Regions from separate parts of the Thermostichus sp. MS-CIW-34 genome, predicted to be linked through region 2. Evidence: riboswitches for the same ligand, from Rfam matches in the RefSeq annotation. Region 2 holds a riboswitch; each other region holds the start of a gene.
What was found. Region 2 has a riboswitch for cobalamin ahead of metE (5-methyltetrahydropteroyltriglutamate--homocysteine S-methyltransferase). Riboswitches for the same ligand answer to the same signal wherever they lie in the genome.
Positions count from the first base shown of each region.

Region 1 (5,807 bases), on a different contig from region 2:
TTCTGCGATTGCCAAGCAGGGGCTGGATGCCCTCTTGCAGCGGGTGTGGCAGTGCCTGGGTCGGGGATCCCAACAGCCTGCGCGGTTGGATCTTGTGGGGGCAAAATCCATCCAGTCCTAGGGCAGAAGAATCTTAGAATAGGAAAGCCCCTGCCTTCCCAGAACCCAGAGACGAGTGGCCATGTATATCTCGGCGGAGGATCTGCCACCGGATTTGCGTCAGATCATGTTGGCTGTTGAACAGGCGGCTCAGGCGAGGGCGGGAGCGTGTGTGGAGCTGCTGATGCTCCTGCGGCTGCTGGAGGAGTTGCACCGCGCGATCCTGGAAGGTGCCTTTCGGGAGTCTTTGCCCAATACCCGTCAAGCTCTGTATCGGGTGCTTCAAGATTTGGAAGAAGCGGGCGACTGGCCCTATCTGCCCCGTCTGCACATCCAAGCCCTGATGCAACAACTGAAGGACTGGCCCGAATCTCAGGGATCCCCGCCCGCGTCGGTGCCACCGACCCCCCGCCCTCTTGTGGAAAACCCCCTGGGGGGTAGCTGCTCCCAGTCTTGACCTCTTCCCATCTGCCCGATGGCCGAGTACTTTAAGCTGCATCCGCAACAGCCCCAGGCCCGTTCCATCCGGCGGATTGCGGCGGCTTTGCGGGAGGGGGCGGTGATGCTTTACCCCACCGATACAGTCTATGCCATTGGCTGCGACGCGACCCATAAACAAGCAGTGGAGCGGGTACGCCGCATCAAGCACCTCTCCAACGATAAACCCCTCACCTTCTTGTGTCCTTCTCTCTCGCGCATTGCCCAGTATGCCCAGGTCACCGATTCAGCCTATCGACTGATGCGGCGGCTGATCCCCGGCCCGTTTACGTTTCTGTTGCCAGCAACCAAGCTGGTGCCCAAGTTGGTGATGGAGCCCAAACGGAAAACCACCGGCATCCGGGTGCCCGATTCTGCCATTTGTCAGGCTTTGCTGGAAGAGTTGGGCAATCCAATTGTCTCGACCTCTGCCAAGCTGGGGGGGGATCCCGTCGGATCCCTGGGCTTAAGTTTTGGGCAAACCTGGGAATGGGAGAGCGATCCCTGGGATGAGGGTGGGATCTTTGCGGCTGAGGAAATGCGGCAGTTGGAAAAACAGGTGGATCTGGTGCTGGATGACGATGCCCCCCGCCGGGCCAAGGTCTCTACGGTAATCGATTTGACTGGATCCGAGCCGCTGGTGGTGCGGGCCGGGCTAGGGTATGAGCAGGTGGCAGATCTGAACCTGAAACTGGTGGGAGAAGACGGTTAAGGGCAGAGGGATCCCGCGTTCTCTAAAATAGGGTCAGTGCCTTCGGAGTGTGCCCATGTCTGAGGCCCTGGCTCAGCAAAAATCGGCTCTGCTGCACCTACTGGAGGCGACCGACCGGGGCCGGAAAGTTTCCCCTGACCAAAAAGCCCAGATTTTGTCTCAAATTGCCGTCCTAGAAGCGCTCAACCCCACCCCCAAGCCAACATCGGCTCCTGAAGGGTTGGAGGGGAACTGGCTCACCCTATTTACCACGAGCACAGCTCTGCTGCGGCTGGCACAGTTGCCTTTTTTGACCACCGGCGAGATCTACCAGTGTATTCGGGCCAAGGCTGGACGGGTCTTCAACGTGGCGGAGATCCAGGGATCCGGCTGGCTGGGGGCTTGGGTGCCACGGGGAATCTTGGCGGTATCGGCACGCTTTTACCCCGAATCGGAGCGTCGGGTGAGGGTGATTTTCGAGCGATTGGTGTTCGGATCCCAAGCTTTGATGAGCTACGAGATCGAGAGTTTTCTCTATTTGCTCGAGCGGGCTCCGGAGCGGATCCCGGCTATTCAAATCGATATTCGCCGCCGCGAGCCAACGGGCTGGCTGGATATCACCTATTTGGATGAAGATTTGCGGATGGGCCGGGGCAGCGAGGGGAGTGTATTTGTCCTGAAACGGGTGAGTTGAGACTTCGGCTAGCCGGAGGGCTTAGAGGGTTCCGTTTCGGCTATTTTGTGAGATAGGTTTTGGGTTAGGGTGAAGCCTATTTCCTGGAGAACTTGCAAGGCGCGGTAGGACTCCCGCAAAGCTTGCAGCTCTTGCTGAGTTTGCTCCAGTTGCCGGGCTTTTTGCTCCTGTAAGAAGCGCAGCCTTTGATTTTCGGACGCCGTGCGACGCAGAACGTGCTTGAGTTTCTGCTTCTGCTGCTGAAGCCGAGTCCGCCTCACCTCCAACTGCTGCAGTTGGATTTCTTGGAGTTCCAGTTCTATTTTCAGAGTGGCGACCTGCATCTGGAGTTGGCGAAGTTTTTGGTTGAGCTCTGGCTCTGGTGTGGGTTTTGCCGACTCAGGGCTTGGGGAAGAAGGTGATGACAATTCTTGTAGGGGCTGCAACTGTTGGGCCTTGGCCTGCGAAGCTTGATCCTGGTGCTGCTCGCCCTGCAGTCTTACTTGAGTGTGTTCGCTTACTTCGGTTTCAGTTTCCGTCTGCTGCTCAGCTTGATCAAGAATTTGTCGATCGCGGATCTGGGTTTGAGGATCCTCGTCAACCGACTGCAAAGGGAGAGAATCCTCCTCGGGTTGCCGAGGGTTGCCGCCATAATCGGCGGGATCAAAGGGAGACAGAGCCGCTACCAGCGAGGCCCGAAAATCAGTCCAGGAGCCCGACTGCAGACCCATCTGAACCACCCGCCAAACCCCATAGGCAGACCCAATTCCAGCCAGGATCCCAGGGATCCCGGCCAAGGATAAGGAAACCCTGGGCAGGGTTGGCAGGATCTGATCCAACAGCCCCACCACCAGGGCGAAAACAAAGATCCCGCTCCCCGCGGCAGCGGCACCTGAAACCCAAGAGGAGCGGGAGAGCATCATCGTTTTTTCGTCATCACAACCGCTAGAGCGGGAAAACCAGGTTCAAAAATGGCCTGTCTGCACTCAGTTTATCCCGCCAGCAGCCTCTGTTTCCCTCTTAGGGCACCTGCCAAGCCCGTTGGTGGTAGCCCTCTAATTGGGCCCAGGGATCCCCAGCCGCTGCGTGGGTGTGGCCGTGCTGAGGGTGATGGTGAGAATGAGGGTGGTGATGGGATCCGTGCCCGTGATGGTGGTGATGATGCTCGTGAGGATGGTGATGGGTATGCCCAGCTCTGACCTCTGCGCTCACGGCCAGGCGAAACTTGCACAGGTGGCAGTTCATCGGGGTTTGGCCCTGCAGGGCTTCCTGCTCCAGTTGCTGCAGGCTGTGCAGCACCGTATCCACAAGGCCCAATTCCGGCAGCATCAGCCAGTCGATTTCCGGCTGTCGTTGTCGTTGTTTCTCCACTGCCGCCTCGATTTTTTTCACCAACACCCCCGTAAACAGAAAGTAGGGCAGCACGATCACCCGGCGCGGCTGCCAGGACAAGGCCCGCTCCAATCCCACGGGCAGGCGGGGATGGGTAATGCCGATAAAGCAAGTTTCCACAGCGGCAAACCCAGATCCTTCCCAAAGCAACCGGGCCAGTTTACAGGCTTCGGCATTGGCCTCGGGATCGCTGGAGCCGCGACCCACAAACAGGAGCACGGTTTCTGCTTCTGGGATCCGCTGCGGTTGGGCAGCTATCAGAGCAGCCAATCGGTCTCGCAGCAGTTGCAGGATCTCGATGCGGATCCCCAGCGGCCCACCGTAACGAATGCGCAACTGGGGATAGAGGGCCTGCAGGCGATCCAATTCCATCGTCACATCGAACTTGTTGTGGCGGGCCCCAAACAGCAACAGCGGCAGGGCCACGATCTCCTGCCACCCTTGGGCCAAGCACTGCTCTACCCCCTGGGCAATGGTTGGCTGGGTCAGCTCCAGAAAACAAGGGATCACCGGTCGATGGGGAGTGAGGGATTGGTAGACTTGGGCCAACTCCAGAAAGGCTTGCCGCCCTTCAGGGTCGCGGGATCCGTGGCCGATAAGCAATAGGGGCAATGAAGGAGAAGCAAGCTGCCCAACCGAAAGGGGAGGGGAAACACTGAGGGTATTCAACACAAAAAACTCCGTTCCTTGTGAATCGCAAGGGGTACAGGACAACGGCAGGTGGGTGTTCTGGCTGAGGGAGGGATCCCATCACAGTTGCGTCACAGTGGCGGACTTGCACCGCGCTTTCCCCAGTCTGCCTGAGCCTTTTAGGTTAGCTTGCCGCTTGCCATTCACCAAGCTCCCGGGGGGGATGTTCTTGCCTGCCAGAAGATAGCCCTGAGGCATGAGCGGTACGGCAGACTCATGCTCAAAGGGCAGCAAAACTGTTGCCGCGCTAATCCCCCTTGCCCCTGGGAGAGGGCCTAACGCCGGCCCGCTGGTCTGGGGGGCTGAAAGTGTCGCAGGCGCAGGGCATTGGCGACCACCGAAACGGAACTCAGGGCCATGGCTGCCCCCGCCAGCATGGGGTTGAGCAGCCAGCCTGTAAAGGGATAGAGCGCCCCAGCGGCAATCGGGATCCCCAGCGTATTGTAGATAAAGGCGAAGAAGAGGTTCTGGCGGATGTTGTTGAGGGTGGCCCGGCTGAGTTGAATGGCAGTGGCGACTCCCCGCAGATCTCCCGACATGAGGGTAATATCGCTGGCGGCCATTGCCACATCCGTACCCGTAACGATGGCGATCCCCACATCCGCTTCTGCCAGAGCCGGAGCATCGTTAATGCCATCTCCCACCATCGCCACCCGCCGTCGCGGTTGTCTTAGGCTGCGTATGTAAGCGGCCTTCTGATCCGGACGGACTTGGGCAATTACCCGCTGAATGCCTGCCTGCCGGGCAACCGCTTGGGCCGTGGTGGGGTTATCCCCGGTTAGCAGGATCACCTCTAGACCCATCTGTTGCAGCTGTTGCACTGCCTCAGGAGAGGTGGGTTTGAGCGGATCGGCAATGGCCAGCAGCCCCACCAGGCTCTGGGATTGGGCTACGCCGATCACCGTTTTGCCCTGGCTTTCCCAATTCTGAACCCGCTCTGACCAAGAGGGATCCCAAGGGATCCCCATCTCCTGTAGCCAGCTCAGCCGACCGATGCGGATCCACTGGTCTTCCACCCAGGCTTCTGCCCCACTGCCTACCCTTGCCTGAAAGTGCCAGGCAGGAGGGATCACAATTTTTTCGGCTTCGGCTTTCTGCACCACCGCCTGGGCCAAAGGGTGTTCCGAGTGCCGCTCTACTGCCGCTGCCAGGCGCAACACCGTCAGGGGAGAGGAGCCATTAGCCCAAATATCGGTGACGGTAGGGCGACCTTCGGTCAGGGTGCCGGTTTTGTCCAAGACCACCGTGCGCAAGTGGTGGGCCAATTCCAGGCTGTCGGCACTTTTCACCAGGATCCCCAATTCTGCCCCTCGTCCCGTGGCCACCAGGATCGAGGTGGGGGTTGCCAACCCCAGCGCGCAAGGGCAGGCGATGATCAGCACCCCAATCGTGTTCACCAAGGCCAGCGTCAGGTTGTCCGCCAACACCCACCAGAGCACAAAAGTTAGAACTGCCACCCCGATCACTGCCGGCACAAACCAGGCAGTCACCCGATCCGCCACCTGTTGAATTGGGGCTTTGGATCCCTGAGCTTCCTGCACCAGGCGCACGATCTGGGCCAGAACTGTGTCTTTGCCCACCCGCCGCGCCTCCATCACAAAGCTGCCCGTCTGATTCAGCGTTGCCCCAATCACCTCATCCCCCGCCGACTTGAGTACAGGCAGGCTCTCGCCGGTCACCATCGACTCGTCGAGGGTGGAGGATCCCTCTAGGATTACCCCATCCACCGGCACCTTCTCGCCGGGGCGCACCCGGATCCGATCCCCCACCTGCACTTCCCGAATC
Region 1 is NZ_JBSSDE010000012.1:20,622-26,428, reverse strand. It holds gene obgE (GTPase ObgE) at 1-121, shown strand, start outside; gene ACVWYY_RS06015 (hypothetical protein) at 182-556, shown strand; gene ACVWYY_RS06010 (L-threonylcarbamoyladenylate synthase) at 575-1,288, shown strand; gene ACVWYY_RS06005 (PAP/fibrillin family protein) at 1,344-1,961, shown strand; gene ACVWYY_RS06000 (hypothetical protein) at 1,970-2,863, opposite strand; gene ACVWYY_RS05995 (sirohydrochlorin chelatase) at 2,961-4,004, opposite strand; cobalamin riboswitch at 4,035-4,170, opposite strand; gene ACVWYY_RS05990 (heavy metal translocating P-type ATPase) at 4,298-5,807, opposite strand, start outside.
Region 1: it holds a riboswitch for cobalamin, as region 2 does, so the genes downstream of both, ACVWYY_RS05995 (sirohydrochlorin chelatase) here and metE (5-methyltetrahydropteroyltriglutamate--homocysteine S-methyltransferase) in region 2, are expected to answer to the same signal.

Region 2 (5,807 bases):
TCTGCAAGCTCTCCAGGAATTTCGACCGCAACTGGTGTGGGTGGGGCTGGGATCCCCGCGGCAGGAGCTGTGGATCCAAAAGTGGCGTCCCCTTTTGCCCCAAGCCATCTGGATGGGGGTGGGGGGCAGCTTGGACATTTGGGCCGGCCAAAAACGGCGAGCGCCCCGTTGGTGGCGTGACCATCACCTGGAATGGTTGTATCGTCTCTATCAGGAACCCTGGCGCTGGCGACGCATGTTAGCTCTGCCCAGCTTTGTCTGGCGGGTGCTGTGGGATCCCTCTTCTCGTTTGCGCCCATAGTCTGCCGGCGCTCTCTCGTTCTTCTCTCTGTAGGCGCTTGCCATGATGATCGGTCAGCACATCGGCTATCCTCCTCGCTTACACCGTTGGGCGGGTACGGCTCCGACCCCTCATCCCCCTGCCCCAGCCCATCCAGAGGCCACCCTGGGCTTTTACAGCAGCACCCAATCCGGATCCCTGGAAACCCCGGCCAGCATGGTGTCCTTGCGGGGCGTGAGCAAAGTCTTTCCCAACGGCAACTTAATTTTTCAGGATGTGAACTTGGAGGTGCGCCGCGGCGAGTTTGTGTTCGTAACTGGGGTCTCCGGGGCGGGCAAGTCCACCCTGCTGCGGCTACTCTACGGGGCGGAACAGGCCACCGAGGGCACGGTCATCGTCGATCAAGTCTGTCTCTTTTCTTCTGAAGGGCGGCGGCGACCCTACCGCATCCCACCGCGTCCGCTGGCCATGTTACGGCGGCGCTTGGGGGTGGTTTTCCAAGATTATCGCCTTCTGGCCAACCGCACCCTGGCAGAAAATGTGGCCTTCGTGCTGCGCGCCCAAGGGCTGTCCCCCGCAGAAATCCGCCGTCGCATTGGGCCGACCCTAAAGATGGTGGGGCTGACCGAAAAGCGAGATCACTTTCCCCATGAGCTTTCGGGGGGGGAACAGCAGCGCCTTAGCCTGGCCCGTGCCATTGTCAACATGCCGGTGCTGCTGCTGGCGGACGAGCCAACAGGAAACCTAGATCCGGAAAACTCCCTCTTGGTTCTCCAGATTTTGGAGCGGCTCAATTCCTTTGGGGTGACCGTCATCATGACCAGCCATGACCCCTATCTGGTGGAGCGGGCCGGCCACCGGGTGGTGCGCATGGAGGGAGGGCGCCTGTATGATCTGCGCTGAGGGGCTACCGGGATCCCTACTTTGCTCTTCACAAGCTTTTTGAGATCCCGGAGAGCAGCTTTGCCGGTTGCATCAGCAGACCGTAGGCCCTAAGCCAGCCGCATCAGCACAACAGCGGCACCGCCCGCGGCGACTTGTCAAGCCAGCCCGACCAGTTACATCAGCGGGTCGTGGGCCTTACTCGCGCAGACCCTCAGGTTGGGTTTCCAGAAGCTCCTCCCCTAGCTGATGAGCGGCAGCCACCATATTTTTCAGTGCGGGGATCACCTCCTCCCAGCGGCGGGTCTTGAGGCCACAATCGGGATTAACCCAAGTTTGCTCCACAGGCAAGTGGGCCAGTCCTGTGCGCAGCTGCTGCAGGATTTGCTCAACGCTCGGCACCGCAGGGCTGTGGACATCGTAAACGCCGTTGCCCACCTGGTGACGATACCCAGCCTGGGCAATTTGCAGCAGGGTTTTGTTGTTGCTGCGGCTGTTTTCAATGGAAAGCACGTCGGCATCCAGCCGCTCAATGTGCTCGATGATGTCCCCAAACTCTGAGTAGCACATGTGGGTGTGAATCTGGGTTTCCGGCTTGGCCCCGCCGGTAGCTAGGCGAAAGGCATCCACTGCCCAGCTGAGGTATTCTGGCCAGCGTTCTTTTTTCAGAGGTAGCCCCTCCCGCAGTGCCGGCTCATCCACTTGCACCATCACCGCTCCAGCCGCTTCCAGATCTGCCACTTCGGCTCTCAAGGCCAGGGCAATCTGCAAAGCCTGCTCCCGCCGGGGAATATCAACACGGGGAAAGGACCAGTTGAGCATAGTCACTGGCCCCGTGAGCATGCCTTTCACCGGCTTTTGGGTGTGGGACTGGGCTACTTGGAATTCCCGCACTGTCATGGGTTGGGGGCGAACCACGTCGCCGTAGAGAATGGGAGGGCGCACGCAGCGGCTGCCGTAACTCTGCACCCAGCCGTGTTCAGTGAAGGCAAAGCCTTCCAGCTTCTGGGCAAAGTACTCCACCATGTCGGTGCGCTCAAATTCCCCATGCACCAACACATCCAGGCCAATCTCTTCTTGAATGCGGATGCACTTGGCAATCTCAGCGTCAATGGCTGCTTCGTACTCCGCCTGCGAAACCTCCCCTCTTTTGTACTTAGCTCGCCACTGCCGCACCTCTGGAGTTTGGGGGAAGGAGCCAATGGTGGTGGTGGGCAAAGGTGGTAGCTGAACCTGCCGACTTAGGCGCTGCTCGTAGGGCAGGAATCGCTCGAAGTCCTGGAGCTTGAGGTTGGCCAAAGCCTGGCGCACTTGGGGGTTGGGGGGGCTAAACTGCGCAAAGCTCTGCCATTGCTGCTGGATTTCCGCCTGCTGGGCAGCAGTGTCTTCGCCGTTGAGGGCTCGCGCCAGGAGAGCTACTTCGGCCAGCTTCTGTTCGGCAAAGCTGAGGACATTTCTGAGGGGTTCTGGCAACTGGGCTTCCAGAGCAGCGTCGTGGGGCACAAATTGCAACGAAGCGGAAGGCTGCACCCGTAGGTTGGGAGCTACCCCCTGCAGCTCCCGCAGGCTGGCCAAGACGGTCTCAGGCTGAACCTTCCAGACATTCCGAGCGTCCACTACGCCAGCACCTAGGATCTGGTCAGCCGGAAAGCCATAGGTTCTTACCAGATCCAGGGTGTGGCCACGGGTAAAGTCAAGGCTAATGCCGGCCACCGGCAGTTGCACCACCCAGGGGTAAGTCTCCCCCAGGTCATCGAAGTAGGTGACCAAGTGGACAGGGATCCCGGCGGTTGCCAACTGGCGGTAGCTCATTTCCACAGCTTCCCGCAGGCCACTTCCCTGGCTGGTAACCAAAATGGGATCGTGAATCTGGACTTCTGGGATCCCCAGCTGTTTTAACTCCTGGAGGAGATCCCGGTACAGAGGAAGGAGCTTTTCCAAGTCCGCCCGCAGATCCCCAGATCGCTGGCTAAGGCAGAGCAAAGTCACTGGACTGAGGACAACGGGGCTGGTGCGCTCCCCTAGGATCCCTTGGGCCCGCCGAACTCTTTCCAAAAAATCCCCAAAGTTAGGACTGGGATCGGCTTCCGGCTCAATTTCGGGTACCAAGTAGTGGTAGTTGGTGTCAAACCACTTGGTCATTTCCAAAGCCGGCAGGCCCTCCCGCCCCCGCGCCATGGCAAAGTAGCGGTCTAAACCCGACAGACCTCGGAACCGAGAGGGGATCAGCCCCAGCCAGGTGGCCCAGTCCAGTACATGGTCGTAGAGAGTCTGATCCCCTACCGCAATGTGATCAATCCCAGCTTGTAGCTGAGTCTGCCAGGCTTGAGTCTCCAAATCCCAAAAGGTAGCCAGCAGAGCCTCTGACCCTAGGGCACCACTCCAAAAGCCTTCCAAAGCTTTTTTGAGCTCGCGGCGCTTGCCCATGCGGGCATACCCCAATGTCATGGTTTGTGCAGTCATGTTGTGTGCCATCCCAAATACTGAGTTTTCTAATTTTCCTGCGTTCAATTCGCCCTCAACTGGGATCCCGCCCGCCAAGGAAGAAACCGGCTGTTCCTCTCTTGCCTCTGGAACCCCAACAAAACACTGCCTTTTGCGCAAAAAAGATACTCAACGCAGCCAGCGATCGCAGTGGCTACTTGCCAGCCACCAATTGAAGTCAGGAAGCCTGACATCTCACTCTTTCCTTCGCGTAGGCGGGCTGTAGATCTTGATAGATCTTGATAGATCTTGGTGCAACAGCACCCAAAATTTACTCTCTCCCGGCCAACTGGCTCAGAGTCTTGCTTGGGTTCTTGGACTTATTTCTACTGCTGAGGAGTACCGAAAGCTTGTGGGAGCAACGCCGGGAAAATGCTCAGGATAACGAAAGCAGAAACGAGCTAAAGCCAAGACAGTTACCATCTGTACCTCGCAGATGTTGTGAAGTTTAGAAAAACCATCGGCGGGCATTCTGACTGACACGGTTTTGGGGGACAAGACCTGGATCGGCAGCGAATGACTCTAGAGATTTGCTGCAGGACTTCTCCTAAACCGGATCACAGCTGCGGGACAGCGGCAGATTCTCACTGCTCTTTCCCCGTTTCCTCTGGCGGCTGATCCCCGTCAGAACCGATAGCTGAGCTACATCGTATCACGGAGTTCAGAGACGGGAGTAGAGTGCTTCAATCATCACCAAGCCAGCAGCCTTTGGAGCTACCAGACCTCACCTTTCACCCAGCGGTCTTGCAGGAAGTCATCGGAATCCTCTAAGCATCCTCCCCCCCTGCATTGCTCTCAAGTAGAACTTGGGGAAGTCGTAGGGCTGATGGCTCCCTCTGGTTTTGGCAAAACTACTCTGGCCAAGTTGCTGGCGGGCTACCTTACCCCCAGCCAAGGTCGGGTGAGTGTGACAGGGCAGCCTTTGCCTCGGCGAGGGTACTGCCCAGTGCAGCTTGTCTTTCAACATCCAGAGCAGGCCGTTAACCCCCACTGGCGCATAGCTCAGGTCTTGCGGGAAGGGCCTCCTCCCCAGCCAGAGGTTCTCCACACCTTAGGCATTTCCCCCAGTTGGCTCAACCGCTATCCCCATGAGCTAAGCGGGGGAGAATTGCAGCGGGTTGTCATCGCCCGGGTTCTCAACCCACAAACTCGCTATTTGATTGCAGATGAGATGACAGCCATGCTCGACGCCAATACCCAAGCCCTGATCTGGCAAGCTGTCTTGGCCTATGGGCGGGCACATCAGATGGGGCTTTTGGTCATCAGTCATGATCGCTTTCTCCTGGAACGGCTCTGCAGCCGCTACGTCATCATGACCAGCCATGACCCCTATCTGGTGGAGCGGGCCGGCCACCGGGTGGTGCGCATGGAGGGAGGGCGCCTGTATGATCTGCGCTGAGGGCTGCCGGGATCCCTATTTTGCTCTCCACAGGCTCTGTTGAGCTCCAGGGGGCAAGGGTCTGAGCCCATTGATTGTTGGATGGAGAACAGCATGCAATCTCTCTCCCGACTTCTCAATAAAATTCGCTATCTCCTACAGGAGACTTTTTTGGGGTTGCGGCGGGGGGGCTGGCTGAACTGGGCCGCTGTGAGCACCCTGCTGGTGTTGCTGTTCTTGGTGGGGATCGGCGTTGAGCTGTCCTGGGGCCTGGATGCCACGGTGCAGTCGCTGGGAGGACAACTGGAGATCTCCGTCTACCTGGAGCCGGAACGGCAGGGGGTGGAGCTGCAACCTCAGGTCGCCCAACTGCCTCATGTGGCCGAGGTGAAGGTCATCACCAAAGACCAGGCTTGGCGCAACCTTTTGCTGGAAATGGGGATCCAAGACGAGGCGGCCATGGAAACCCAGTTGGGGGAGAACCCCTTGGTGGATGCTCTGCGGGTTAAGGCGGATTCCACCGAAGCCTTGGGGGAAGTGGCGGAGCAGATTCGCCAACTGGAAGGGGTGGATGAGGTCTACTACGGCGACCGCATTGTGGAGCAACTGGCCCAGCTCCAGGACATGCTACGGCTGGGATCCCTGACCATTACCGGCGTGTTGGCCCTAACAGCGGTGGCGGTCATCACCACCACCATTCGCCTCATCGTCATGGCGCGGCGGCGGGAGATCGAGGTGATGCAATTGGTGGGGGCGACAGCAGCCTGGATTTACTTGCCCTTT
Region 2 is NZ_JBSSDE010000049.1:6,045-11,851, forward strand. It holds gene ACVWYY_RS13155 (WecB/TagA/CpsF family glycosyltransferase) at 1-301, shown strand, start outside; gene ACVWYY_RS13160 (cell division ATP-binding protein FtsE) at 497-1,183, shown strand; gene metE (5-methyltetrahydropteroyltriglutamate--homocysteine S-methyltransferase) at 1,361-3,625, opposite strand; cobalamin riboswitch at 4,092-4,296, opposite strand; partial or broken gene ACVWYY_RS13170 (ABC transporter ATP-binding protein) at 4,443-5,045, shown strand; gene ACVWYY_RS13175 (cell division protein FtsX) at 5,139-5,807, shown strand, end outside.

Region 3 (5,807 bases), on a different contig from region 2:
GGTAAACAAGCTGGGCCAGAACCAGCCTTGGGCCAAATCTTGAGCAGCTTGTATCCAAAGTGGGGCTGAGATCAAGCGGCAAGATCTGGGGATAGGTTGAGCACTCGATTGCAGGCCAATCATGCTTTAATCTCCTGGAAAAAGGTGGTCTTTCAGAGGACAGCTATTAAGCAAATGCTCAAAAACAATTTGCCGAGCTACTTGGGGAGTAACCCGCTTGTACCAGGTGCGATCCCCAGAGTAAAAAACCACGGGCCCCTGTTGGCAAACTTCCAAGCAGCCTGAGGTGATAACCTGTACGTCCAGGTTGGCTTCTCGAAGAGCCGATTCCAGAGCTTCCACAACCGGTTGGTAGTTGCGGGAAGGATAACAACGGCTGGAACGACAGACGGCAAGGTAGGGACGTTTAAGAGGGTTATCCTCATAGGGGATCCGCTCTTTCCCCTGCACATAGATGGCGCGGATGCGCTCGTAAAGAGAAAGCTTTTGGTAATCTGCTTTGCCTTCCGGCAGGTAGTCTTCCTCTGGCCCCAAAAAGGGGCTGGGCAGAAAAATCTGCAGCAAAGGTTCTTCTGCTCCATTCCAGAATTGGATCCCCCACATGCGGGGCTGACCTTGGGGATTGAGGCGCCGGTAGAGAGCAGCACGGCTAACCAATCTTTTGCGGCGCAGCTCGGGTGGGGTCTTGCGATGGGGGCCGCCTTGGTGCTCCTCCAGGCACAAATGCAGGTGCCAAGTTTCGGTGGCAACGGTTAGATAGCCATCGTAGAGCACGCACAAAGCTGGAGGTTTCTTAAAAGCCAGCTCCAGCACCCCGCCTTCCGCCACATGGCCCACCTGGATCTCGGCCCAGTGCTCTTGAAACAGCTCGTAGAGCAACGGCCCCAAGCAGTCAATATGGGCAGGGATCCCTTCATAAAGGGTTGTCCAACCCGTTAAAGAAACTTCCTGCCAAGCTTGATGGAGGGGGGTTATCCAGGGGGTAAAAGTGGCCATGAGAGAGCTCCTCAGTGCAGTGGTGGAATACGAGCAATCACCCCTTTTTTGAGAGGGCGCTCGGCCCAGGGTAGGATCCCATCTGGCTTGGTGAGGTAGAGCTCTGCTGTCTGCAGAATGAGATCCACATCTTTTGGATCGAGATCTCCAAAAACATAGGTCATCTTTTGAGGTGCTGCCAACGCAACGACACAAGCATGGCTGCAGCCGCTCATACAGGCAACCGGCTTCAGGGTCAGTTGAGGATTGAGGGTTTGGGATTGCAGGGCAGACAGCAGCATTTCTCCCTTGCTAATCCCTTCTTTTTGGCCGTTAACCCACCGAGATCCGCAAGTGACACAAACCCAAAGACAATGGCTGCTGGGTTGCTGGGCAGCGCTGCCAGCTTGGATGGGCAACTGGGAAGTTGATTGAGACATGGTGCTCCTTGATATAGTCATAGGTTTCTGTCCAAGCAAAGGGTGTGAGAAGAGGCAAAGACGATCTCAATGTCTTGGCCAAGGATTCAGCAGTGAGTTAGACAGCTAAAAGTCAGCCTCAAGTCGCTCTAAAATTGGCCCCTTAAATTAAGCCGAACGGTGCGACCCACTCCTGGGTAGCCGGGGAAAACCTCATATTGCTCATCCAGCAGGTTATCGACTCCCACCTCGAGAGCGAGATTTTCTGCTACTGGGATCCCTCCCCGCAGAGCCAGGTTGGTGTAGCCGGGCAGAGATTGGGTATTGGCGTTGTTGGTAAAGAAAGTGCCAATGTGATGCAGGAAAACTGAGGCATACCGATCCTCTGCATCGCGGTAGCTCAGGCCCAGGTTGAAGCTGTCTGCTCCCACGAAGGCTAGCTGTTTGCCAACCGCTTTGGGATCCAGCGCCGAGCGGATGATGGGATCGTTCAGGGTGTAGTTGGCAAAAAGAGTCCAGTTTTCCCCCAGCCGCAAATCCAGGGCTGCTTCTATGCCTGTGTATTCCACGAGCTCAATGTTTTCGTAGGTTCCCCTGCGCGGGCCGGCGCTGACAAAGGTGATGCCATCGCGGATGCGGTTATGGGCAAAGGTCAAGCGCAGTAGGCCAAAATCTCCCAAAGCCTGATCCAGGCCAATGTCAAAACTCTCTCCCCGCTCCGGGCGCAAATTGGGGTTGCCGTCGACTTCAAAAAAGCCGCGCAGCCGAAAGAACAGGTTTGAGATCAAGGGAGTGCGAAAGCTGCCGGCATAATTGGCCCTCAGGGTGGTGCCTTCTGCCAAAACCCAGCGGATCCCTGCGGCAGGAGAGGTGGCCGAACCGTTGACCAGATTGCTCGAATCTTGGCGAACACCTAAGTTGAGATAAAAGTTGGGCTGTGGCTTGTAATCCAGGCGGGCAAAGAGGGCCCCTTGGTTCACGGTATTGTCATAGTTGACGTTGGTGGATCCCCTGGCAAAGGAGAAGGTGGTGTTGCGAGCTGAAATGGATCGGTAGTCTGCTCCTAGAGTAAGCTCCAGGTTTTCAGCAGCCTTCCAGGTGTATTGCAGTTGGGATCCCCACCCCGTTCGCGAGATCTCATCCCGGGATCCCTGGCTTTGTGGGGCGCTGAAGCGATAGTTGAGGTCGTCAAAAAATACCCTAGCTTGCAGGGATCCCCTCTCTTGATCCCACAGCCAACTGAGATCTAACAGCAGGTCGTTGGTGTTTTGCACTGCATCGGGGGAGGGAAACTCGGTGCTGCCGGGCACCTGAAACGCTTTGTTGAGATAAAGGGCATTTCCGGTTAGGACTTGGCCTTCTGCCAATTGCCAGGTGAGCTTGGCTTGTAGGTTGTGGTACTCCACTGCCGAGTTTTCCCGCCTGCCGGCTTTGCCCAAACGCCTAATTTCAAAAGGAAAGTCGTTGTTGCTCTGCAGACGGCGATAGCTGACCACCCAGCCCAGATCCTGCACCTGGCCGCGGTTCTGGATCCCTTGCTCGTTGAGGCCGTAGCTGCCGATAGCCGCTTCCAGCACGGTCTCGGATCCCGGCTTTGGCTCCAGGGTTACGATGTTGATGACCCCGCCAACGGCATCGGAGCCGTATAAGGTGGAGCCCCCACCTGGAGAGATCTCAATACGCTCGACCACATCTGTAGTGATCTGAGACAGATCGAACCCGCCAAAAAAGCCCAGGTCGTTAATGGGGCGGCCATCCAAGAGCACCAACACCTGGGCCGTTCGTCCTCCCCGCATAAACTGGGAGCTAAGGGCTCCCAACTGGGTTCCTGCCGTGCCGTCGCTGAGGATCCCGGGCAGGTAGCGCAGGGCCTCCTGAACCGTTCTTGCCCCTTGCTCTCGAATTTGCTGGCGGGTAACGACGTAAACCGGGCGGGAAGAATCCCGCAGCAAACCAGGACGGCGAAAAGGTGTGGTGACGGGTTGATTTAAAATCTCGGCGCTAACGCCGGTTTCCAACACCTCTTGAGCTGAGGGCGGGGAAGCTGCCGGCTGCGCCCACGCTGGGATCCCCAAAACAAGACCCCCCAGCGCCAGGCTGAGACCTAGAATGGGATTCATTTTCTTTCTTGAAGCTCCTGATTCCGTGCGACGCGGAAGAAATGCGAGCCAAAACCGCAGGCGGGCATCCTGACTGAGGGCATAGGTCTAGCCCAAGCCCATCACAGTTGCGGCACAGCGCCGGATTTGCACCGGACTTTCCCCTTTACATGCCCTGGCTGATCCCCAGGACAACCTGTCGGTACAGCTTTCTCTGCGATTGCTCCGAAAAAGCCGTGCTAGGCATCATACATCCCCTGCTCTGGAGTTCCTATCCTGCCAGGGGGGATGTCATCCCCAGGGGTGAACGGGATCCCAACGACAATCCCAGGGCTTCGGATGGGCCACATCCCATTTAGGCCAGATTTCTTCACTGCTTTGTAAGCAGTTGAAGGATAGCCCGCTGCTACTCCAGATCGCGAGGCCCAGGGATCCCTTGACTTTTGAAGAATTTGAAGAATAGGGAGGATAGAGATACGCTGAGATCTTGCAAAATCCACAGCCTTTGGGAGAGTAAGAGGGGAGCAGTGGCTTGGCTGCTGTCCACGGGATTCATTGGACTAGTACCCAACCGGGTAGAAAAGAGGAGCTTTTTCGATTTCAGGCGGGGCTGTCGTCTGGTGGGCTGGATCCGGTTTAACTTGGCTGGGAGAGGCAATTGGCACCTCGATCATCCGATCCGGTACCAGCGGCACCATTTCGGAGCGGTCGGCAATTTCCCGGAGAGAATTGGCAATGGATTCTTGAGTCAGCAGAAACTGTCGTTCGTTGCGCTGCATCTGCTGCCACACCTGGTAACGCTGGCTCCACCGGCTTTGGGTATGCACAGTCCAACTGTAAAGGCTTAACACTGAAACCCCAGAGAGGATAGCCATCCCTGTGGAGATCTGCTTCCACCAAGCTAGGTGTTCTGCCCAAGCCGAATGTTGGCTGCGAGGATGGGCTGATTTCAACTTCAAATCCAAAGGCTGGGTGCGGCTGGCCTGAACTGTACCGGAGAGGGGTCGGCTCAGAGCAGAAGGCTGTCTGTGGCGACGAGGGCTTTTGGGACGATCAAGACCTGCGTTCAAAGGCTGGCTAACCATAGGGCTTAACCTCACACACACCAAGGGATCCGACGGTGCAGGACTGCCGGTTCCGCTTCACCCTAGTTCCCCGCGCCCCCCAACAGCAACCCCCTTCTCCCGATTCCCGGCCTCAGCAGGACAGCTGTCCGCTTCACAGTAGCCGATCTCTTGAGAGCGGGAGAACCAACCTAAACCTACATCTGACTGCTGCGGGCAGCCACTCGCAGTTTGGCAGAGCGGGCCCGTGGATTGCGTTGCCGTTCCAGTTCGGAAGGGGACAAGGGCTTGGGGGTGAGCACCTGCCAACGGGGATCCCTGCGGAAGGCCCATTTCACCAAGCGATCTTCAAGGCTATGGAAGCTGATCACGGCCAACCTGCCGCCGGGTTTCAACCAAGTGGGGGCTTGGGCCAGCAAGGTTTCTAAAGCCTCCAGTTCTCGGTTCACGGCAATGCGCAACGCCTGAAAGACCCGAGTGGCCGGGTGAATGCGGCCTCGCCGAGCTGCCGGAGGTACCGCCTGCCAAACCACCTGGGCCAACTGGGTAGTTGTGGCGAGGGGACGAGCCTGCTCGATGTGATGGGCAATGCGGCGGGCAAATCGCTCTTCGCCGTAACGGGTGAAAATCTCGATCAACTCTTCGACCGGGCGATGATTAACCCAATCGGCGGCAGTCTCCTGAGCTGTACTGGGATCCATGCGCATATCCAGCGGCCCCTCTCCGCGAAAGCTAAATCCCCGCTCAGGGCAGTCCAGTTGCGGCGAACTCACCCCCAAGTCGGCCACGATGCCATCGAAGGGGATCCCCTGCCCCTGCTCATCCCGAAAGCCATGCTGCTGCAGATCGAAATCGGCAAAATTGAGGTGCCACAGTTGGATGCGGCTGCCGGGGATCCCTTCTGCTGCAAAACGCGCTTGCGCCGCCTGCAGAGCCGCCGGATCCCGATCCAACCCCACCACTCGAGCAGCTCCCCCCCGCAGCAGCGCCAAGCTGTGCCCACCCCCTCCCAACGTCACATCCAAAAAAATACCGCCCCCCTGGGGTTGCAGGTAGGCCATCACCTCCTCGGTCAAAACAGAGTCGTGTTGATACACCTTGCCAAGCACGGTTTGCGGGGGTTCTATTTCTGCTGCTACAAAGTTCAGTATCTGCAAAAAAAAGGCCGAGGCCAGGCCCCGACCGAGGAATCCATGTTGTTAAGGTGATCCTCTGGGAAAAGAGGGGTGGCCGTCAAAAGACAGGCTGTC
Region 3 is NZ_JBSSDE010000030.1:28,624-34,430, reverse strand. It holds gene ACVWYY_RS10670 (hypothetical protein) at 1-75, opposite strand, end outside; gene ACVWYY_RS10665 ((2Fe-2S) ferredoxin domain-containing protein) at 127-996, opposite strand; gene ACVWYY_RS10660 (DUF1636 domain-containing protein) at 1,008-1,415, opposite strand; gene ACVWYY_RS10655 (TonB-dependent receptor plug domain-containing protein) at 1,544-3,514, opposite strand; cobalamin riboswitch at 3,557-3,708, opposite strand; gene ACVWYY_RS10650 (hypothetical protein) at 4,054-4,578, opposite strand; gene rsmH (16S rRNA (cytosine(1402)-N(4))-methyltransferase RsmH) at 4,755-5,666, opposite strand.
Region 3: it holds a riboswitch for cobalamin, as region 2 does, so the genes downstream of both, ACVWYY_RS10655 (TonB-dependent receptor plug domain-containing protein) here and metE (5-methyltetrahydropteroyltriglutamate--homocysteine S-methyltransferase) in region 2, are expected to answer to the same signal.